DNA from 3 places in the Burkholderia contaminans genome. Region 1 is predicted to be linked to each of the others. Evidence: predicted binding sites of a transcription regulator. Region 1 holds the regulator's gene; each other region holds the start of a gene.
The links. Region 1 encodes FliA, which starts transcription of late flagellar genes. Its sites were predicted from a motif close to CTAAAGTTTNNNNNNNNNNNGCCGNTA; they were not measured.

Region 1 (7,636 bases):
TCCGACAGCACGGACAGGTTCGCGCCGATGCGCGCCAGGTGCAGGCGTGCGACCTTTTCATCGAGGTGCTTCGGCAGCACGTACACCTTGTTCTCGTACTCGTTGCCGCGCACGAACAGCTCGATCTGCGCGAGCGTCTGGTTCGCGAACGAGTTCGACATCACGAACGACGGGTGGCCGGTCGCGCAGCCGAGGTTCACGAGGCGACCTTCCGCCAGCAGGATCACACGCTTGCCGTCCGGGAAGATGATGTGGTCGACCTGCGGCTTGATGTTTTCCCACTGGTACTGGCGGGTGGACGCGACGTCGATTTCCGAGTCGAAGTGACCGATGTTGCAGACGATCGCGTTGTGGCGCATCGCCTTCATGTGATCGTGGTTGATCACGTGGTAGTTGCCGGTGGCCGTCACGAAGATGTCGGCCTTGTCGGCCGCGTATTCCATCGTCACGACGCGGTAGCCTTCCATCGCCGCCTGCAGTGCGCAGATCGGGTCGATTTCGGTGACCCACACGGTCGCGCCCAGGCCGCGCAGCGATTGCGCGCAGCCCTTGCCCACGTCGCCGTAGCCCGCGACGACCGCGACCTTGCCCGCGATCATCACGTCGGTCGCGCGCTTGATGCCGTCGACCAGCGATTCACGGCAGCCGTACAGGTTGTCGAACTTCGACTTCGTGACCGAATCGTTCACGTTGAACGCCGGGAACGGCAGGCGGCCGTCCTTTTCCATCTGGTACAGGCGGTGCACGCCGGTCGTGGTTTCTTCGGTCACGCCCTTGATGTGCGCGAGGCGCGTCGAGTACCAGGTCGGGTCGGCGTCGAGATGCTTCGCGATCGACTTGTACAGCGCGACTTCTTCCTCGTTGGTCGGCTTCGCGATCACCGAACGGTCCTTCTCGGCCTTCGCGCCGAGGATCAGCAGCAGCGTTGCGTCGCCGCCGTCGTCCAGGATCATGTTCGCGAATTCGCCGTTCGGCCATTCGAAGATGCGGTGCGAGAATTCCCAGTATTCGTCGAGCGATTCGCCCTTGAACGCGAACACCGGCGTGCCGGCTTCGACGATCGCGGCAGCAGCGTGGTCCTGCGTCGAGAAGATGTTGCACGAGGCCCAGCGGACGTCCGCGCCGAGCGCCTTCAGCGTCTCGATCAGCACGCCCGTCTGGATCGTCATGTGCAGCGAACCGGCAATGCGCGCGCCCTTCAGCGGCTGCTGTGCCTTGTATTCGTCACGGATCTGCACGAGGCCCGGCATTTCGGTCTCGGCGATGTTCAGTTCCTTGCGGCCCCAGCCGGCCAGCGCCATGTCGGCGACGACGTAATCGTGGGTAGCTTTGGAATCGATAATGGCGTTCATCACGCCCTCCTTTCTAAAAAGTTTCTAGATTGGTGACGTGAGCGCCGTTCAGGAAGCGGGGCCGAAGCGGTTGTGCCGCACGGCTGCTTGGTGAAGCCTTCCGAGCCTGGCGGACACAGAGTGGTCCGTCGCAACGCTCCTCGGAAAGCGGAGAGGATTGTAGCAAATCGGCGCGCTGAATGCGCAAGCACGGCGCACATACGGTGCGTACCCGGCACAAGCGCGCGCCGTCGGCGCGCGTGGCCGTCAGGAAAGGGTCAGGACTCCGCGCCGACCCACGCCTGTTCGCGCAGCCGTGCGCGCAAGCGCGCGACGGCCTGGCTGTGCAGCTGGCACACGCGCGATTCGCTTACTTCGAGCACCGCGCCGATCTCGCGCAGATTCAGACCCCGTTCGTAATACAGCGACATCAGCAGCTTCTCGCGCTCCGGCAGGCGCTCGATCGCCTCGACGAGCGCTTCGCGCAGGTGCTCGTCGAGCAGCGCCGACAGCGGATCGGCGTGATCGACGCGATAGCGGTCGAGGAACGGCTCGTCGTCGGCCGCGCGGTCGAAATCCTCGTAGTAGATCAGCTGGCTGCCGTGCAGGTCCTGCAGCATCCCCTGGTATTCGTCGAGCGGCATGTTCAGGTGCTGCGCGATCTCGGTCTCGCTCGCCGAGCGGCCGAGATGCTGCTCGACCTGGTGCACCGCGTGCTCGACCTCGCGCGACGTCTTGCGCAGGCTGCGCGGCAGCCAGTCGTTGCTGCGCAGTTCGTCGAGCATCGCACCGCGGATACGCTGGGTCGCGTAGGTCTCGAACTGCGCGCCCTGGTCCTCCTTGTAGCGGCCGGCCGCGTCCATCAGGCCGATCATGCCGGCCTGGATCAGGTCGTCGAGGTCGACGCTCGCCGGCATCTTCGCGACGAGCTGCAGCCCGAGGCGTCGCACGAGCGGCGCATACTGCGCGAGCACGTCGGCCTGGGACATCTTTCCTTGAGCGTTGTACATCATGGCTCTCTCCTTCCGATGGCGCTCACGCGGCGTGTGCCGCGCCCGCCTCATACGACGGCTTGCCGCCCGCGTGCACGGCGCGGCCCGCACCCGCACCCGCACCCGCACCCGAACCCGAACCCGGGCGCATCGGCCAGTACAGCAGGTCGGCGGCGATCTGCCGGTAGTCCCGCGCGGCGGGCGACGACGGGAACGCGTCGACCGCGGCGCGCGTCAGCTCGCGTGCATGCTCGACGAGCGGATCGGCGCTCACGCAGCCCGCGTCGGCGATCGACACGGTCAGGTAGCGGCTCGCGACGCCCGCGAGGTTGTCGAACGCGACCTTCGCGTCCGCATGACTGCCGACGTGATTGGTCAGCACGCGGAACTGCGCGAACGCATGCGCGAAATGCAGCCGCTTCATGTATGCATACGCCTCGGTGATCGCCTGTGCGGCGACCCGCGTGACGACCAGCACGTCGTGCGCTTCGCGTGCGAGCGCCGATAACGAGCCGTCGGCGCCGAGCTGCGCGTCGACGAGGACGATGTCGGCCGGCCCGTCGATGAAATCGCTCAGCTGCGCATCGGTGTAGCCGGTACGCGCGAGCCGCGCCGCGGCGCACAGGCCGAAGCCGGCCGCGACCCGCATGCGCTCGCCGTCGCGCAGCCACGCGCCCGCCAGCGTCGCGCTGGCCGAATGCACGTCGGCTCGCTCGTCGACGACGAGCACATCCTTGCCGAGCGACGCGAGCGCCGCCGCCAGGTTCACGACGGTGGACGTGCAGCCGACACCCGCCGGCCCGCCCGCCACCGCGACGATGCGTGATGCGCGCCCGGCCAGCAGGCGCCGCAGCCCTTCGGCCTGGTCGATGATTCGTTTATCCAAATCGCACCTCGTGAAGCTCGGCGGTGGAACGTGCGGTCAGTGCGGAAAGCAGCGTCGGCATGTCCTCGTCTTGCGGCACGAAGGGCGAGCCGTCGCGCGGGACACAGAACGCGCTCTTCAGCAGGAATTTGGTCGAGGCGACGTACAGGTTCTCCGGCACTTTCTGGCCGGTCGACACGTAGTGGATCGGCAGCTTGTAGCGGATCACCGTGTCGAGCACGCCGCCGAGGTGGGTCGCCTCGTCGAGCTTCGTGAGGATGCAGCCGGCCAGGTCCGGATGCTCGCCCGCGCTGCGGTACGCCTGCACGACTTCGTTGAGCGTGTCGCCGTGGCTCGTCGCGTTGAGCAGCAGCAGGCGCTGCACCGGCGCGTTCGCGCCGTGCAGCATCGCGATCTGGTCGGATACCGCGCGGTCGCGCTGGCTCATGCCGATCGTGTCGATCAGCACGATGTGCTTGTTGCGCAGCTCGGACAGCGCGAGCGCGAGGTCGCCCGCATCCTTCACCGCGTGCACCGGCACGCCGAGGATCTTGCCGAAGATGCGCAGTTGCTCGTGGCCACCGATCCGGTAGCTGTCGGTGGTCAGCAGCGCGACCTTGCTCGCGCCGAAGCGCATCACGCAGCGTGCGGCCAGCTTCGCGGTGGTGGTCGTCTTGCCGACGCCCGTCGGCCCCATCAGCGCGAACACGCCGCCGCGCTCCATCAGCGCATCTTCGCTGTCGAGCACCGGCAGGTTCGACGCGAGCACCGACTGCGCCCATTCGGCGGCCTGTTCGAAGGTCTGCGCGCCGTCGCCGGCCGGCATGTTGTCGACCAGCATCCGCACGAGCTGCGCGGAGAAACCGGCCGCGAACAGGTGCTTCGTCAGCGCGCCGTGCACGGCGCTGCGACGCTGGCGGTCGTGCCACATCAGGCTGTCGAACTGCTCCGCCATCATCCCGCGCAGTTCGCCGAGCTCCTGCATCACCGTATCGTTGACGATCCGCTCGATGCGCGACTTCACGGCGTCGGCCACCGCGGCGGCCGCGTCGGCGGACAGGCGCGTGCGCTCGGCCGCCTTCGCGGCATGCGCGGCGCTCGGGTTCGTGTCGGGCGCACGGGTGGCGGCGGCCGGCATCCGGCGTTCGGCGTCGCGCACGATGTCGCGTGCCCAGTTGGGCGGCGTCGCGCTCGCGGCGGCCTGCGGGGCAGGCGCGCTCGCTTGCGGCGCGGCTGGCGTCGCCTGCGCACGCGCTATCAGCGCGTCGCGCTGCTGCGTCAGGCGCTTCGCGTGCTCGACGAGCCACGGCGCGGGTTCGGAGGCGGCGGCCGGAGCGGGAGCGGCGGAAGACGGCGCTGCCGCGGCCGGCGCTTCGTCATCGATCGCCGAAGGTTGCGCCGTCGCCTCGTCCGCGTCGGCGCTTGCGCCGAACACCGACGAGAACACATCCGGCAGCCCGCCTTCGCCTGCTGCATACGGATTGACCGTCGGGCGGCCCAGCGCCGCGCCCGGGCGCGACACGATGCCCGGCACGGCGGCAGCCGGCACCGATTCCGGCATGCGCGACGCAGCGATGCGCGGGCGCGCCGCGGCCGGCGGCGTCACGGCGGCCGGTCCGAATCCGCCAGGGCGACGATTTCCACGCTGCCGTCATCGAGCGTGCGGTTCGACAGCACGACCGCGTCGGCGCCGAGCGCCTCGCGCACGAGACGAAGTGCGTCGCGGCTCGTTGCGCCGGTGAATTTGCGAATGTTCAAGCGGAACCCCCGATGACGTTAACGACTTTGATCGTGCGTGTGTCCGGCACTTCGGCATACGACAGCACTTTCAATTGCGGCAGGCTGCGGCGCAGGAAACGCGCGAGCATCGCGCGCAGCGCGTGCTGCACCAGCAGCACGGGCGGCAGCCCGAGATTCTGTTGACGCAGCATCGCCTGTTGCGTGCCGGTCAGAAGGTTGTGCGCGAGGCCGGGTTCGAGGCCCGGGTTCGCGCCGGTGGCGAGCGCCTGCGACAGCACGCGCTCGAGATTCGAGTCGAGGCCCATCACCTGCATCTCGCCGGCACCCGGATACCACTGCTGCGTGATCGCGCGGCCGAGCGACAGCCGCACCGCGGCCGTGATCTCGAACGCATCGCCGCGGCCCGCATGTTCGGACACGGCTTCGAGGATCGTGCGCATGTCGCGGATCGGCACGCCTTCCTCGAGCAGGTTCTGCAGCACTTTCTGCAGCGTCGTCAGCGAAATCGTCTTCGGCACGAGGTCCTCGACGAGCGACGGCGCGTCCTTGCCGGTGTGCTCGACGAGCGACTGCACCTCCTGGCGGCCGAGCAACTCGGCCGCGTGCTGGACGACCAGATGGTTCAGGTGCGTCGCGACGACCGTGCTCGCGTCGACCACCGTATAGCCGTACACCTGCGCCTGTTCGCGCATCGCGACGTCGATCCACACGGCCGGCAGCCCGAACGCGGGATCCTGCGTGACGGCGCCCGGCAGCGCAGCCGTCACCTGGCCCGGGTTGATCGCGAGCCACTGGCCCGGGAACACTTCGCCGACGCCGATCTCGACGCCCTTCAGCGCGATCCGGTACGCGTTCGGCCGCAGCTCGAGGTTGTCGCGGATATGGATCACCGGCGGCAGGAAGCCGATTTCCTGCGCGAATTTCTTGCGGATGCTCTTGATGCGCTTGAGCAGTTCGCCGTCGCTGTTCTTGTCGACGAGCGGGATCAGGCGGTAGCCCACTTCCAGCCCGAGCGGGTCGATCAGCTGCACGTCGTCCCAGGTCGCCTCGTGGCTGTCCGACGGCAGCACCGCGGGCGGCGCGATGTCGGTCAGGTCGCCGGCCGCCTTGCGGGCCGCTGCGCGCTTGGTCTGCGTGCGGGCCAGCCAGATCGCGCCGCCGCCGAGTGCGAGGAACGCGAAGTGCGGCATGCCCGGGATCAGCCCCATCAGCACGATGATCGCGCCGGTGATGTTCAGCACGCGCGGGTTCGTGAACAGCTGGCCGGTGATCTGCGTGCCGATGTCCTCGTCGGTCGCGACGCGCGACACGATCACGCCGGCCGCGGTCGAGATCACCAGCGACGGGATCTGCGCGACGAGGCCGTCGCCGATGGTCAGCAGCGTGTAGTTGGTGCCGGCCGCGGCAAACGACATGTCGTGCTGGACCATCCCGACGATCAGCCCGCCGATCACGTTGATCGCCATGATGATCAGGCCGGCGATCGCGTCGCCGCGCACGAACTTCGACGCGCCGTCCATCGACCCGTAGAACTCGGCTTCCTGCGACACGGCCAGGCGGCGCTTGCGCGCCTGCTCTTCGTTGATGAGGCCCGCGTTCAGGTCGGCGTCGATCGCCATCTGCTTGCCGGGCATCGCGTCGAGCGTGAAGCGCGCGGACACTTCGGCGATCCGCCCCGCGCCCTTCGTGATCACCATGAAGTTGATGATCATCAGGATCACGAACACGACGATGCCGACCGCGAAGTTGCCGCCGACCAGGAAGTGGCCGAACGCCTCGATCACCTGGCCGGCCGCGTCCGGGCCCGTGTGGCCTTCGAGCAGCACGACGCGCGTCGATGCGACGTTCAGCGACAGGCGCAACAGCGTCGAGAACAGCAGCACGCTCGGGAACGCCGCGAAGTCGAGCGGCTTCATCGTGTACATGCTGACGAGCAGCACCATCACGGACAGCGCGATGTTGAACGTGAACAGCAGATCCAGCAGCATCGGCGGCAGCGGCAGGATCATCATCCCCAGGATCATGCAGATGAGGATCGGGCCCGCGAGCGCGCGCAGGTTGGTACCCGCGAGCACGTTCGGACGCTTCGCGAACAGGCCGGTCGGGGTGCTCATGCCGTGCCTCCCTTGCCGAGCGTGTCTTCCTGTTCTTCGCGCTCGTCTTCGGCGGACACCGACGCGCCCTTGTCGAGCTCGGCCGGCACTTCCAGATCGACCGGCATCGCCGGGAACGCGCCGCCTTCCGAACGGAAGCGCTTGAGCTGGTAGACCCACGCGAGCACTTCGGCGACGGCCGAGTACAGCGAGCCGGGAATCTCGCGTTCGAGTTCGACGTTGTGATACAGCGCACGCGCGAGCGGCGGCGCTTCGAGCAGCGGCACGTTGTGTTCGGCCGCGAGTTCGCGGATGCGCGCGGCGACGAGGTTCACACCTTTCGCGACGACCTTCGGCGCGCGCATCTCGCCGTCCGTGTATTGCAGCGCGACGGCGAAGTGCGTCGGGTTCGTCACGACCACGTCGGCCTTCGGCACGGCCGCCATCATCCGGCGGCGCGCGATCGCACGCTGCTGCTGGCGGATCCGCCCCTTCACGTGCGGATCGCCTTCGTTCTCGCGATGCTCGCGCTTCACTTCTTCCTTCGTCATGCGCAACTTCTTGTTGTACTGCCAGATTTGGTAAGGCACATCGAGGGCGGCAACCACCAGCATC
Region 2 (7,636 bases), 400 kb from region 1:
GTCTGGAACGAGCCGTCGCGCGTGTAGGCGTTCGTGCCGTCCGGCATCACCACCTGGAAGAAGCCCGCGCCGTTGATCGCGACGTCCTTCGAGTTGCCGGTCTGCGTGAGGCCGCCCTGCGTGTACAGGCGCTCGGTCGCGACCTGCTGCACGCCGGTGCCGAGCTGCAGGCCCGACGGCAGTTCCGTCTGCTGCGTCGAGTTCGCGCCCGGCTGGCGGATGGTCTGGTACAGCAGATCCTCGAACACCGCGCGCGACGCCTTGAAGCCGTTCGTGCTGGTGTTCGCGAGGTTGTTCGAAATCACGTCCATCTGCGCCTGCTGCGCATTCATGCCGGTGGCGGCAATGTAGAGCGAACGGTTCATTTGTCAGGTCTCCTGCGTAGGCTGGCGCGGGCGCTCAGCTGAAGTTGAGCAGCTGGTTCGCCGTCTGCTCGTTCTGGTCGGCCGTCTGGATCAGCTTCGACTGAAGCTGGAACGCACGCGCGTTGTCGATCATCGCGACCATCGCGCTCACCGGGTTGACGTTGCTGCCTTCGAGCGAATTCGGCGTGACGACCACGTTCGGGTCGGCGTCGGCCGGATTGCCGTCGGCGGTGCGGAACAGCCCGTCGTTGCCGCGCGTGAGCGTGGCCGGGTCGGGGTTCACGAGCTTCATCTGGTCGACGATCGCGACCGCCGTCGGCGGGTCGCCCGGCATCAGCGCGGAAATCGTGCCGTCCTTGCCGATCGTCACTTCCGCGTTCGGCGGCACCGAGATCGGGCCGCCGTTGCCGACCACCGGCAGGTTGCTCGCGTTGACGAGCTGGCCGTTCTCGTCGACGTGCAGGTTGCCGGCGCGCGTGTACCCTTCGCTGCCGTCGGCCGCCTGCACCGCCAGCCAGCCCGCGCCCTGCACGGCGACGTCGAGCGGGTTGCCGGTGCGCGTGATCGGACCCGGCGCGTAGTCGGCGCCGGGCGTCGACGCGAGCACGTAGGTGCGCGTCGTGGTCGGGTCGACGTTGCTGCCGTCGCCGAAATTCATCGGCACCGCGCGATACGTCGCGAGTTGCGCGCGAAAGCCCGTCGTCGATGCGTTCGCGAGGTTGTTCGCGACCACCGCCTGCTGGTCGAGCGACTGCGACGCGCCCGTCATCGCCGTGTAGATCAGTCGGTCCATGGCTGCCGGTTGTCCGCGCTTACAGGTTGATGATCGTCTGGTCGACGGCCTGCTGCGTCTTGATCGTCTGCGCGTTCGCCTGGTAGTTGCGCTGCGCGGTGATCAGGTTGACGAGCTGCGACGTGAGGTCGACGTTCGAGTTTTCCAGCGCGCTGCCCTGCAGCTTGCCGTGGTTCGTGCTGCCCGGCGCGGAGATCTGCGGCACGCCCGACGCGGAGCTTTCCGCGTACTGGTTGCCGCCGAGGTTCACCAGCCCGTTCGGGTTGTTGAAGTTCGCAAGCGCGATCTGGCCGAGCACGGCGGTCTGGCCGTTCGAGTAGTTGCCGGTCAGCTTGCCGTCGGTGCCGATCGTGTAGGTCGTGAGCGTGCCGCTCGCGTAGCCGTCCTGCGCGAGGTTGTTCACGCCGTCCTTGCCGCCGTACTGCGTCGTGCCGGTCAGGTCGAGCGTGAGGCTCTGCGGCGTCGCCGAGCCGTCGGTGTTCGGCACCGTGAACTGGAACTGGCCGACCGACGTGGTCGGCGCGGGCGGCGTGCCCGTGGTCGTGCTCTGGATCGCGCCCGACGAATTGAAGGTGACCGTGCCGAGATCGGTCGTGGCGCCGCCCTGCACGCCCGCGTACGCTTCCCACGTGCCGGCCGCCGACTTCACGAAGTACATGTTGACCGCCTGCGAACCGCCCAGCGAGTCGTACACCTGGATCGACGTCGAGTAGTTGTAGGTCGTGTTGTCGGTCGCGCTGAACGGCGTCTTGGTCGGCACCGTGTCCTGCGAGTTCAGGTTGAACTGCGCGGAGATCTTGGTCGTCGCGGTCGGCGCGATGTTGGTCGTCGGCGCCTGCAGCGGCACGGTCTGCGCGGTGTTGATCACGCCGCCGTTGTTGGCCGCGTAGCCCATCAGGTTACGGCCTTGCGAGTCGACGATGAAGCCGTTCTTGTCGCGCTGGAACGTGCCGTCGCGCGAGTACGTCGTCACGCCGTTGTTCGACATCTGGAAGAAGCCGTTGCCGTTGATCGCGACGTCGAGCGACGAGCTCGTCGTGTTGATCGTGCCCTGGCCGAAATTCTGCGCCACCGCGTTCAGCGTCGTGCCGATACCGATCTGCGTGTTGGTCGACGTCGCGACCGAGTTCGCGTACATGTCGGCGAACTGCGCGGTGCTCGACTTGAAGCCGACCGTGTTCGCGTTCGCGATGTTGTTGCCGATCACGTCGAGCGCGTTCGATGCACCCGCGAGGCCGCTCAGACCCTGTTGATAACCCATTTCGGTCTCCGTTTCGAGATTGCTCGGTCAGTATCAGTTGGAGGGGGTGCCGCTGCCGGACGAATTCGACGCGGACGACGTGGTATTCGGGAAAATCGACGCAACCTGGGTCAGCCCCACGGTCGTGCCGTTCGACAGCACGAGCCCCGCCGTGCCGTCCGCCTGCTTGATCACGCTCTGCACGGTCGACGCCGCGAGCGTCGTGGCCGGCTGCGGCGTGCCGTTGCTGTCGGTGTACGACGCGCTGACTGTGTACTTGCCGTCCGGCAGTGCATTGCCCGCCGCGTCGGTCGGCGTCCAGTTGAACGGCACGGTGCCGGCCGACTGCGCGCCCGCGTTGATCGTGTTCACCACGGTGCCCGCCGCGTTCTTCACGGTGATCGTCAGGTTCGACACCGAGCTCGCGAGCGACACGCCGAACGGCGACGCCGCGCCGCTCTTCACCGCGACCGCGTTGCCCGGCGCGAGCACGTTCGTGCCGATCAGCAGCGCGGCCTGCGTCTGCTGGCCGGCCGTGAGCTGCGAGGACAGCGACGTGAGCGACGTGTTCAGTTGCGCGATGCCGCTCACCGTGTTGATCTGCGCGAGCTGCGACGTCATCTGCGAGCTGTCGACCGGGCTGGTCGGATCCTGGTTCTGCAGCTGCGTGACGAGCAGCTTCAGGAACGTCGCCTGCAGGTCGCTCGCCGACGTGCCGTTGGTCGACACTTTGTTGGTGTTCATCGTGTCGGTCGGCAGGTTCGACACGTTGGTGCCGTTGCCGCCGATCGTCGTGCTGGAGGAAGTCATCCTGGGTGGCCTTGTTTCTGGACTGTCTGTAAGGTCGGTCGGCGCGGCTTACGAGCCGATCGTCAGCGTCTTGAGCATCAGCGTCTTCGCGGTGTTCAGCGTCTCGACGTTGGCCTGGTACGAGCGCGATGCCGAGATCATGTTCACCATCTCCTGCACCGGATCGACGTTCGGCATCTGCACGTAGCCGTTCGAATCGGCGGCCGGGTTCGACGGGTCGTAGGTCGACTTCATCGGCGACGGGTCGTCCATCACCTTCGTCACGCGCACGCCGCCCACGCCTTGGCCGGACGCGGTGCGCGCGCCGCCGATCGGGTCGGTCGCGAACACGACCTGCTTGGCCTTGTACGGCTTGCCGTCGGGGCCGGTCGCGCTGTCGGCGTTCGCCAGGTTCGACGCGGTGACGTTCAGGCGCTGCGACTGCGCGGACAGCGCCGAGCCGGCGACGCCGAAGATGTTCATCAACGAAGGCATGGAAGCTCCTTTTGCTCGGATTCGGACGCGGTGCGCGCCATCACTGGTTCGACGTGATCGCGGCGATCATCGCCTTGATCTGCTGGGTCATCACGGTCATCCCGGTCTGGTAGTGCAGCGCGTTGTTCGCGAACTGCACGCGCTCGACGTCGAGATCGACCGTGTTGCCGTCGAGCGCCGGCTGCAGCGGCATCCGGTATTGCGCACGGCCGTAGTCGTCCGACGGGCCGCCCGTCGGGATCAGCTTCGCGGTGCCGGCCATGTGGCCCGCCGCCGTCGACACCATCGACATCCCGTTCGTCACGCCGGCCGGCTGCGCCATCGGCAGTTGCGCCGCGTTGCTCGGCGCGAGGCCGCCGCCCGCCTGCTTCAGCGAGCGCGCGAGCGTCGACGCGAAATCGACGTCGCGGGCCTGGTAGCCGGGCGTGTCGGAGTTCGCGATGTTCGACGACAGCAGTTCCTGCCGGTAGGCGCGCACGTCCAGCGCCTGTCGGCCGAACGCGAATTCCGCATCGAGTTTGTCCAGCATGTGTGCGTCTCTCCGTATGAAGCGCTGCACGCCCCTCATGCCGGATGGCGACGCGAGAGGCTTTTTTCCATGACAGCGATGGTAGGCGTCGGACGCAACCGGCAATCGGGCGAATAACGCGGCAAAGGCCCCCTCTATTCATCGTTTGCGCGACCGCCCCGCTCCCTAGAATGCGAAGCGGAGCAACGGATCGGGGATACGGCGATGACTGGCAGCGCACTTCGCGAAAGGAACGGGCGGCTCACGCACGTCCGGCGTGCGTTTGCGCTCGCCGCGGCGCTGTGGATCGCCGCCCCGGCCGCGCACGCTGACGACGGGATGATCGTGATTCCCGGGCGCGGCGAGACGGCAGAAACCGCAATCGCGCACGCCAATGCAGCGAGCGGCGGGCAGTTCGGCGGGAATGCGGCGATGGCGCCGGGTGCGGGCCCGGCGCCGGACACGGGCGCGCAGCGAGCGGCGCGGGCGGGAGCGCGGGCGTCGCCGCCGGCGCGTCCGGTACCGGCTACGCGGCGCAACCGGCCGGCACGATGGTCGTGACGACCGTCCCGCCGCCGGCTCCTGCGCCAGCGCCGCGCCCTGTCTACGCAGCCGCCCGCATGAACGCTACAACCGGATATGGCGCGCCGCGCGCCGCCGATCCGAACGCGATCGCGACGGCCCGTGCCGCGTCGGCCGCACCGGCCCCGCGCGCCGCCCCGGTTTCCGCGAACCCGGCCCCGGCGGCCAATGCCGCCAACGCGGCCCAGCCCGCGACGCCGCCCGGCCAGCAGGATCCCGAGTCGATCCGCCGCGCAGCCCTCGCGTTCCTGCAGCAGCAGATCGCGGGCCTGCCCGGCAAGGCCACCGCGACGGTCACGACCGCGTTTCCGCGCGGGCTCGCCGCATGCACCACGCTCGAACCGTTCATGCCGACCGGCGCGCGCCTGTGGGGCCGCACGACGGTCGGCGTGACGCTGCGCGGGCGAGCGGCCGTGGACCGTCTACCTGCAGGCGAAAGTCACCGTGCAGGCCACCTACTACGTCGCCGCGCGCCAGATCGCGCCCGGCGAGCCGCTTTCCGCGGCCGACCTGGTCGCCCGCGACGGCGACCTGACGGTGCTCCCGCTCGCGGTGATCACCGATCCGGCGCAGGCGATCGGCGCGACCGCGCTCGCGCGCATCTCGGCCGGGCTGCCGCTGCGGCAGGACCTGCTGAAGAGCGCGGCGTCGGTGTCGGCCGGCCAGACGGTGCGGGTCGTCGCGGCCGGGCCCGGCTTCACGATTTCGGCCGAGGGCAGTGCGCTGGCGAATGCGGCACCCGGCCAGTCGGTGCGGGTGCGGATGGCAGCGGGCCAGATCGTCACGGCGATCGTCAAGGACGCCGGCACCGTGGAAATTCCGCTATAGGGACGGATCCAGCGGCAAGAATGTAAAGAATTGTTTATTCGGAGCATTTGGGGCTCGCGATGCTAAAGTTCGGGCCGACCCGGCCGTTATCTGGGTCAAACCGAACAGGAAACCCATCGTGAAGATCGATTCCACTCCGAACCCGAGCCCCCTGGCGCCGACCGGCAACGGCGCGACCCGTGCGCCATCCGGCACGGCCTCGTCTTCGTCCGCGCAGGCGGCCGATGCGGGGTCGACCGGCGGTGACACGAGCGTGAACCTGTCGGGTCTGTCCGGCCGGTTGCGCTCGGTATCCGCGTCCGGCAACGGCGATATCGACGCGGGCCTGGTCCAGTCGATCAAGGACGCGCTGAACAACGGCACGCTGACGATCGACGCGAACAAGATCGCCGACGGCGTATTGAATACCGCCCGAGAGCTGCTGCAGCAGCAGCGCCCGGGCAACTGAAGCCGGCCTCGCAAGGCCGGCCCCCCCGGTTTGCCGGCGCATTTACCCGCGCCGGCGCGACGAGCATGACGCGATGAGAGAAGAGCTGCTGGCCACGGTCAACGACGAACACGCGACGGTCGAGGCGTTCGCGTCCCTGCTCGCGTACGAGGAAAAGGCGCTGACGATGGCGCAGCCGCTCGAGATGCTGCCCGGAATCGTCGAGAAGAAAAGCGAGCTGATCGACCGGCTCGCGCAGCTCGAACGCACGCGCGACACGCAGCTTTCCGCACTCGGCTTTCCGGCCGGCAAGAAGGGGATGGACCAGGCCGCCGAGCGCGATGCCCGCCTCGCCGGCCGCTGGCAGTTGCTGCAGCAGTCCGCCGAACGCGCGCGCCAGGCCAATGCGAACAACGGGATGCTGATCCGGATCCGGATGGACTACAACGAGCGCGCGCTCGCGGTACTGCGCTCGGCGCCCGCGCCGGCCGGCGTCTACGGCCCCGACGGGCGCGTGTCGGCTCTCGCGCGCTGATACACTGACCGACCGGCGGCAGCGCCGCCACCGTACTTTCCGCATTGCGCCGCCATGCGCGGCATTTCACGTTTCGACAGACCGGGCCCGAGCCCGGCACTCACGGTCCCTTCCGATACACGGTCGCGCAGCCGCGCCGCCGTCCCGTCACAACAATCAGAAGAGGGCCGCATGCCATATTTCCGCATTCCGTTTTCATCCCGCGTCGCCGCTGTTTACGCTGTCGCCACGCTGGGCGCCGCGTTGACGCTCCCCGTCGCGCACGCCGCCAGCGCCGCGCCGCTGCCCACGCCGACGGGCGACATGGCGCTGTCGCCGGCCGGCCCCGACATCGTGCCGCCGGCCGCATCGAGCTCGGCAGGCGCCGCGCCGCGCGCGTCGCGCCGCGGATCCGACACCTACACGTACCTGCGCTGCTGGTACCGGATCGACGCGGATCCGCTGAAGCCGGCCGCGACCTACGAATGGGCGCGCAATCCCGCCGGCGGCGACTGGTATCGCGTGTCCGGGTACTGGTGGGCCGACGGCATCACGCAGTGGAAGAACATGTTCTACAGCACGACGACGCAGGACACGCTCGCCGACGTGTGCCGCAAGACGCTGGCCGCGAAGGGCATCAAGTCCGACCTGGTGCAGGCGGTCGCGGCGAACAACGCGCTGTCGTTCAACTACACGGTGTGGACCATCGACGCCGCGCAGCAGGACGCGCGCGTCAACAAGCTGATCGTGTTCGGCGACAGCCTGTCCGACACGCAGAACATGTTCAACGCGAGCCAGTGGAAGCTGCCGAACGGCACGAGCTGGCAGGCGGGGCGCTTCAGCAACGGCCCGGTGTGGGCCGAATATCTCGCGAACGCGCTGCGGCTGCCGTTCTACAACTGGGCGATCGGCGGTGCGGCGACCGACCAGTACCTCGTGGTGCCGGGCCTCGTGCAGCAGATCGACTCGTGGCGCGAATACATGGATCGCGCGCCGGACTACCGGCCCGCCAACACGCTGTTCGCGGTGTTCGCGGGCGGCAACGACCTGGTGAACTACGGGCGCTCGCCCGAGCAGGCGGCGAATGCGGTGCGC
Region 3 (7,636 bases), 930 kb from region 1:
TACCCGAATGCGGGCCCGACCATCGTGAAACCGCCTGCCGCCCTGCTGCGGTCGCGTGCCCGTTCCTGCGTACGGAACACGCACTGCCGCTGGTGCGCCCCTTCGGCGCGCGCCGGAGGCGCCCCATAAACTAATCACGAAACGATATAAGCCGGATAGCCGACCACGCCATGCGGGTTTTGCGCTTCAGTTACAATGCCGGTTTTGGCGCAAACGCCACCCCATATATACCGCCAAGCAGGAGCGTTTTAATGACTCACGTTGTGACCGAAGGCTGCATCAAGTGCAAATACACGGATTGCGTGGATGTGTGCCCGGTGGATTGCTTCCGTGAAGGTCCCAACTTTCTCGCCATCGATCCGGACGAGTGCATCGACTGCGCCGTGTGCGTCGCCGAGTGCCCGACCAATGCGATCTATGCCGAAGAAGACGTTCCGGGCGACCAGCAGCAGTTCACCGCGCTGAACGCCGAGCTGGCGAAGGACTGGCCGTCGATCACGAAGACCAAGCCGGCACCCGCCGACGCGGACGAGTGGAAGGACGTGCAGGACAAGCTGCACCTGCTCGAGCGCTGATCGCGCAGCGGCCGCAAAAAATTTTGTGCGCCGCGGCTCAAAAGTATTGACGACCTGATCAACGCTCCATATAATCTCGTTTCTCTGCTGTTGTTGTTTGTTCCCCGATAGCTCAGTCGGTAGAGCGCCGGACTGTTAATCCGTAGGTCCCTGGTTCGAGCCCAGGTCGGGGAGCCAAAAACGCAAAGGCCCGTTGAAAGTGGACGGGCTTTTTGCTGGTAGACAAACAAGCATGCAGATGTACCGATTTATTCCCCGATAGCTCAGTCGGTAGAGCGCCGGACTGTTAATCCGTAGGTCCCTGGTTCGAGCCCAGGTCGGGGAGCCAAATAGCGAAAGGCCCGTCATTCGACGGGCCTTTTGTTTTTCCGGACCGCCATTCGGCTTTCATCGCCAGGCCCGTGCACATGCTAGAGTCTCTGTCCCGCATTCGCATCCGGTTCCATCGATGAAGCACCGCCTCCTGAGCTCAGCCCCCTTCGCCCTCCTGCTTTCCGCGTTCGCCGCGGCACCGCTCGCGCACGCGGAGGAAGTCGGCAGCGTCAACACCCACTTCCGCGTCACGGGCTCCGATCGCGTGGTCGTCGAGGCGTACGACGATCCGGTCGTGAACGGCGTGACCTGCTACGTGTCGCGCGCCCGCACCGGCGGGATCAAGGGCACGCTCGGCGTCGCCGAGGATCCGAGCGAAGCGTCGATCGCATGCCGGCAAGTCGGCCCGATCAGCTTCAAGGAGCCGCTCAAGCAGCAGACCGACGTGTTCAGCGAGCGCATGTCGTTCATCTTCAAGACCCTGCACGTCGTGCGCGTGGTCGACACCAAGCGCAACACGATCGTCTACCTGACCTACAGCGACCGCATCGTCAGCGGCAGCCCGAAGAACGCCGTCACCGCGGTACCGATGCCGGCCGGCACGACGATTCCGGTCAAGTAAAGCCCGCGCCTGCCGGGCGCGCGAGCGATACACTGCCAATTCGACCGCTTCCGCGCCCGATCATGTCCGCCACCCGCCTTCCCGACTCCGCACGCTACTGGCGCACGCCGCTGCTGCCGGACGCGGACCTCCTCACGGCCACCTATCGCGATCACGCTTTCGCCCCCCACTGGCACGACGCGTACACGATCCCCGTGATTCTCGAAGGTGCGGAGCGCTTCACCTATCGCGGCAGCGGCTATGTCGCCGAAACCGGCTCCGTGCCCGTCATCAATCCCGGCGAGGTGCATACGGGGTCGCGCGCGGCCGATGAAGGCTGGTGCTATCGCGTCAGCTACATACCGGTCGAATTCATTCACGAACTCACCCGTGCGATCGCCGGCCGCCCACAGGATGCACCGTGGTTTGCACCCGGCGTGATTCGCGACGCCGATCTTGCGGCCCGGCTCACGCTGGCGCACCGGATGATGGAGGCCGGCAGCGCGCGCGCACTGCCCCTGCAGACGCACGGGCAGCCGGCTCATGATCCGGCGAGCGGCGAGCGCATCTACGATCCGCTCGCCGCCGAAACGGCGACGCTCGACGCGTTGTCGACGCTGATCGTGCGCCATGCCGACGCACTGCCGCGACCGGCTCCGCTCGCAGCGGACGAACCGCGCGTCGACGTGATGCGCGAGCGTCTCGCCGCCGATCTCGTGTGCCCGGTGACGCTCGACGAGGTCGCGCGGGCAGCCGGCCTGTCGCCGTTCCACGCGGCGCGCCTGTTCACCCGCACGACCGGCATGCCGCCGCATGCGTGGCGCAACCAGTTGCGCTTGCAGCGCGCGCTGGCGCCGCTGCGCGCGGGCGTGCCCGTCGCCGACGTCGCGGCGGCCAGCGGCTTCGTCGACCAAAGCCACTTCACACGACATTTCAAACGCATGTTCGGCGTGCCGCCCGGGCACTGGCAGGCGAGCTGACGCACAGCGTCCGGCCCGCCACCGCGATACCGCTCCATCCCGGAAGCGCAAGAACATACAAGCGGGCACATCCCGTGCTCGCTATCCTCCAGTTCATGGAGGAGCCCCTTTTGAAACCGATACCCGCAGCGCCTGCCCGCCGCGCATTGAACGAATGGCTCGACGGTGCACGCGACACGATCCCGATGATGATCGGCGCCGCCCCGTTCGGCGTGATTTTCGGCACGCTCGTTGGCGGCGGCCCGCTGGCCGCATGGCATGGCGCGCTGATGTCGCTCGCCGTGTTCGCGGGCTCCGCGCAGTTCATCGCGCTCGGCCTGATCGCGGGCAGCGCGAGCTTCGTCGTCGTGCTCGCGACCACGCTGATCGTGAACCTGCGCCACCTGCTGTACAGCGCAACGCTCGCGCCCTATGTCGCACACCTGCCGCTGCGCTGGCGTGCGACGCTCGGCGCGCTGATGACCGACGAGGTGTTCGCGGTCGCCTATGCGCACTACCGGCATTTCCCGCCGGGCACGATCGGCCCCCACTACTTCTTCGGCTCGGGGCTCGCGATGTACCTGAACTGGCAGGTCTGGACACTCGCCGGCATCGGCTTCGGCGCGGCATTTCCCGGTCTGCAGTCGCTCGGTCTCGATTTCGCGATGGCGGCGACCTTCATCGCGATCGTCGTCCCGCAACTCGGCACGCTGCGCTATTTCGCGGCAGCCGTGACAGCCGGCACGCTCGCGTACTTCTGGCAGGGCTGGCCGTACAAGCTCGGGCTGCTTGGCGCGGTCGCCGCCGGCGTCGCGGTCGGCGTCGCGCTCACGCTGCGGCACGAACGCACGCGCACCGGCTCGCGCACGGAGGCTGCATCGTGAGCTACGCGCTGCTGATTCTCGGGATGGCCGTCATCACCTACGCGATCCGCTCGACGCTGTTCCTTTTCGGCGAACGGCTGGCCTTCCCGCCGCTCGTGCGAACCGCACTCGGCTTCGTGCCCGTCACCGTGCTGACCGCGATCATCGTGCCGATGGTCGTTTCGCCGCACGGCGGCACGGCCGAGCTGACCTGGCGCAATCCACAGCTCGTCGGCGCGCTCGCTGCCGTGCTCGTGTCGGCCGCCACCCGCCGCCCGCTCGTGACGATCGCAGTTGGGCTTGCGGTGTTCTTTTTCTGGCAAGGGATCGTGCTGCCCCACTGGCTGCCGGCCTGAGCACACGCTCGGTCGCGTGCGCTCAAGTTTCCGCCCGGCGCGCCGATATAGGGAATGAAGACCCGCCACCGGCCTCGGCGCGCACCGGTCAGTCGACGCTGCGCCCGTCCCGGTGCGCCGTGCCGGCCGCCGGCTTGCACGGGCCGCCATCGAGACGATTCATGGGCCAGATCACCCTTTCCCTCAAGGACGACACGCTCGAGTCCCTACGCAAGGACTACGACGCTTTCGTCCGCGTGTCGCTGAAACTCGACCCGCAGTTCGCGACGCCGTCGTTCGAGGATTTCCTGCGCGCCAAGCTGCTCGACAACATGGTGCCGCTGACCGAGCACGCGGTGCAGCGAATGCTGCAGGGCGGCCAGTACGCGTGGGCGAAACGCACGCTCGACAAGGAATTTCCGGACGTCGTCGCGATCCTGATGCGACAGGCCGGCGAATTCGGCTTCGGCTTCGCATCGCGCTCCGAATGGACCCCCGACGAACTCGCGAAGGCATGCCGCGACTGGGCGAAAGCGATCGTCGCCGAAGCGCAGGCCGAGCCGTCACTGATCGATCCGCTCGCCTCGCAGATCAAGGGGGCGGCGCAAGACATCCAGACGCTCGAGGAATTGATGCAGACGCCTGCGTGGCGGCTCGCGGAATCGCTGCGACAACGGGTCTACGAGGCCAAGCTCGCATGCGAGATGAGCGTCGGCAGCACCGCGCGCGACAAGCTCGGCGAACTGCGCGGGCTGCTGCGGCTCGGGCTCGCGCACGGCTCGTTCCAGAAGCAGGAAGCGCAGCAGATCATGGAGTACCTGCGGCTGCTGAAGCCGGAAATCTTCGTCGAGGAGCCGTACGACGTCTTCGCCCGCCTCGCCGCGTGGCTGCGCAGCGTATTCACCCCGGCTGCCGCGCGGCCGGCGCAGGGTCAGGGACAAGGGCAAAGCCAACGGCGGCCGTAACGGCGCGCCTGTTCGCATCGCTGGATGAAAGCGGCCCGGTTCGCGCAACGCGAACCGGGCCGTCGGATGGCCGCCGTCGCGACGCCCCGTCGACGACGAGCGTCGCGCGGCGCCGGCCATCGCTTACTGCGTGGCGCCCTGGGCAGATGCACCACCCTCCGCGCCGACCGACGCGCCGCCTTCGGTTGCTTCGCCGGCCTTCTCCTTGGCCGAGCCGACATGGCTCTTGGCCGACTTCGCGGCATGCTTCGTGTGCTTCTTGGCCGAGTGGACGGCCGACGACGTCGACTCCTTCGCACCATCGGCCGCCGCGCCGACCGCATCGGTTGCGCCGCCGACCGCATTGCCCGACGCGTTCGCGCCCGCACCGCCCTGCACGCCGGCACCGGCACCGGCACCCGCCGCCGGCGTCTGCGCCTGTACGCCGGCACCGGCGGCGCCCTGCACCGCCGTACCCGTCTGGGCAAATGCGGCCGAAGTGGCGAACGCCGTCAACGCGGCACCGATCAGCATCGTACGAATCTTGGACATGGCAATTCTCCTCAGGAAGTTGTGAGCCCGAACCGCAGCGATGCGGTCCGTCGCGTCCCCGCCGCAACACGCAGCAGGTACGACAGAAGACCCGCGGCCCGCGCGGCCGGTTCTCCAATCTCTCAGACTGTTACCCACCGTTTCATTTGCTGACGAATGGCTCACACTCCCTCACAACTGCAGGCGGCGGCCGGCCGCGCTCGCGCGCCGGCCCGCGGTGCCGTATGATGCGAGGCGATTCCTCCCGCGCTTTGCGCACCTTCTTCGTCATGCCCAATCTGGATTTCACGCTGACCGGCGAATACGTCGAGCTGCACAACCTTCTCAAGATCACCGGCCTCGCGGACAGCGGCGGCACCGCGAAGCTGATCGTCGCGTCCGGCGCGGTGAAAGTCGACGGCGCGGTCGAGCTGCGCAAGACCTGCAAGATCCGTGCGGGCCAGGTCGTCCTGCTCGGCGACACGCGCATTGCCGTGCGCGAAGCCTAGGCCCGACGGTTCCCCCTGCCTGCGACATGGCCATCGGCGCGCGCGTTCGACACCGTTCGAATAAAGCCGTAAGCTAACCGTCTCTCAAAATAAATACATATAGCGCGGGCCCGCACCCGCGCGAGCGCCCAATCCATGTCGCATTCCGGTCTTACGCGGACGGCCGCCGCGCCGCCGTCCCTGTCCAGTCATGCCGCCGATACCGCGCGCCTTGCCGCGCCGCTCGCGATCGCGCAGCTCTCGCAGATGGCGATGAGCGTCACCGACACAGTGCTGCTCGGCTCGCTCGGCCCCGATTCGCTCGCGGCGGGCGGCCTCGGCGCGAACTTCTTCTTCGTCATCGTGACTGTGCTGCAAGGCGTGCTGTCGTCGGTCAGCGTCAGCGTCGCGCACGCGCGCGGCGCCAAGGCCGACGAGCGCGTCCCGCACATCTACTGGACCGGCTTCGCGCTGTCCGTGCTGCTCGCGATTCCGGCCATCGTCGCGCTGTCGCTGTCCGAACCGATCCTGCTGATGTTCCACGAGCCGCCGCTGCTCGCCCATCACGTCGGCGAATACACCGGCATCCTGCGCTTCGCCGCGCTCGGCAGCCTGATCGGCGTCGGGCTGATGCGCGCGTTCCTGCCGGCAATCGGTGCGGCGCGCCGGCTGCTGTGGGTGTCGATCGGCGGCGTCGGCGTGAACGGCGTGCTGAACTACGGGCTGATCCACGGCGCGTTCGGGCTGCCGCGCCTCGGCTTTCTCGGTTCGGCCGTCGCGACGACGATCACGATCTGGCTGACCGCATTCGCCCTGATCTGGCTGCTGCACGGCCGCCAGCGCTTCCGCCATTTCGTCACGGCCGCACGCCCGAAGCTGCCGATGATGGGCGAACTGATCGGCATCGGCTGGCCCGTGGCGATCACGTACGGGGTCGAGTCGACGCTGTTCCTCGCCACCGGCCTGACGATCGGCGTGCTCGGCGCGACGTCGCTGGCCGCACACCAGATCGCGCTGAACGTCGCGTCGGTGGCATTCATGGTGCCGCTCGCGATCGGCCAGGCCGCCAACGTGCGGGTCGGTTACTGGGTCGGCGCGGGGGCGCCCGTCGCCGCGCGGCATGCCGGCTTCGTCGCGCTCGGCCTCGGTGTCGCGTTCATGACGCTGTCGGGCATCGTGCTGATCGTCGCGCCGCATGCGATCGTCGGCCTGTACCTGAACCTCGACGATCCGGCCAACGCGGCCACCGTGTCGCTCGCCGCGTCGCTGCTCGGCATCGCCGCAGTGTTCCAGATCGTCGACGGCGCGCAGACCGTCGGATCCGGCGCGCTGCGCGGCCTGAAGGACACGCGCATCCCGATGCTCGCGGCGACCCTCGGCTACTGGGGTATCGGCTTTCCGACCGGCTACTGGTTCGCATTCCACGTGGGCCTCGGTGCCCGCGGCCTCTGGTGGGGCCTCGCGGCCGGCCTCGCGAGCGTGGCCGTGCTGATGGCGTGGCGCTTCCATCTGAAGAGCGCGTCGCTCGTGACGTCGCCGCACTGAACGCGACAAGACGCAAAATCCGGGCCGGCGCTATGCTAGTCGGCTGAAGATCTCAAGACGCCGCGCAAGCGGCGCGACTGCCTCACGATACGTCTGATTACGTCTGATGCCGCGCGGCCGCGCGCGGCCTTTCCCCTTTCCTGGAGGAGTGGATCATGAACGAAGCAGTTCGGATGGAACGCGATACGTTCGGCGAAATCGCCGTGCCGGCCGACCGGCTCTGGGGCGCGCAGACCGAGCGCTCGCTGCAGAATTTCCGGATCTCGACCGAGAAGCAGTCGCCCGAGCTGATCCACGCGCTCGCGATCGTCAAGCGCGCCGCGGCGGCCGTGAACCAGTCGCTCGGCGTGCTGGCCGACGACAAGGCGCGCGCGATCATCGACGCGGCCGACGAGATCATCGCCGGCAAGCATCCGCGCGAATTCCCGCTCGCCGTGTGGCAGACGGGTTCCGGCACGCAGACCAACATGAACCTCAACGAGG

Region 2: the regulator FliA is predicted to act here: its motif matches at 5,663-5,689, upstream of flgM (flagellar biosynthesis anti-sigma factor FlgM).
Region 3: the regulator FliA is predicted to act here: its motif matches at 3,688-3,714, upstream of LXE91_RS10335 (DUF4088 family protein).

What each region holds. Positions count from the first base shown of each region.
Region 1 covers NZ_CP090640.1:1,279,112-1,286,747, reverse strand. The annotation lists gene ahcY (adenosylhomocysteinase) at 1-1,352, opposite strand, end outside; S-adenosyl-L-homocysteine riboswitch at 1,385-1,500, opposite strand; gene LXE91_RS05960 (RNA polymerase sigma factor FliA) at 1,610-2,344, opposite strand; gene LXE91_RS05955 (nucleotide-binding protein) at 2,367-3,209, opposite strand; partial or broken gene flhF (flagellar biosynthesis GTPase FlhF) at 3,202-4,946, opposite strand; gene flhA (flagellar biosynthesis protein FlhA) at 4,943-7,042, opposite strand; gene flhB (flagellar biosynthesis protein FlhB) at 7,039-7,636, opposite strand, start outside.
Region 2 covers NZ_CP090640.1:877,117-884,752, forward strand. The annotation lists gene flgG (flagellar basal-body rod protein FlgG) at 1-365, opposite strand, end outside; gene flgF (flagellar basal-body rod protein FlgF) at 400-1,158, opposite strand; gene flgE (flagellar hook protein FlgE) at 1,178-2,419, opposite strand; gene LXE91_RS04140 (flagellar hook assembly protein FlgD) at 2,453-3,208, opposite strand; gene flgC (flagellar basal body rod protein FlgC) at 3,257-3,682, opposite strand; gene flgB (flagellar basal body rod protein FlgB) at 3,723-4,211, opposite strand; partial or broken gene flgA (flagellar basal body P-ring formation chaperone FlgA) at 4,416-5,600, shown strand; gene flgM (flagellar biosynthesis anti-sigma factor FlgM) at 5,719-6,048, shown strand; gene LXE91_RS04165 (flagella synthesis protein FlgN) at 6,122-6,562, shown strand; gene LXE91_RS04170 (SGNH/GDSL hydrolase family protein) at 6,734-7,636, shown strand, end outside.
Region 3 covers NZ_CP090640.1:2,207,620-2,215,255, reverse strand. The annotation lists gene fdxA (ferredoxin FdxA) at 252-575, shown strand; tRNA gene LXE91_RS10365 (tRNA-Asn) at 677-752, shown strand; tRNA gene LXE91_RS10360 (tRNA-Asn) at 828-903, shown strand; gene LXE91_RS10355 (CreA family protein) at 1,024-1,509, shown strand; gene LXE91_RS10350 (AraC family transcriptional regulator) at 1,572-2,468, shown strand; gene LXE91_RS10345 (AzlC family ABC transporter permease) at 2,654-3,331, shown strand; gene LXE91_RS10340 (AzlD domain-containing protein) at 3,328-3,666, shown strand; gene LXE91_RS10335 (DUF4088 family protein) at 3,828-4,610, shown strand; gene LXE91_RS10330 (hypothetical protein) at 4,734-5,141, opposite strand; gene LXE91_RS10325 (RNA-binding S4 domain-containing protein) at 5,411-5,629, shown strand; gene norM (multidrug efflux MATE transporter NorM) at 5,765-7,153, shown strand; gene fumC (class II fumarate hydratase) at 7,309-7,636, shown strand, end outside.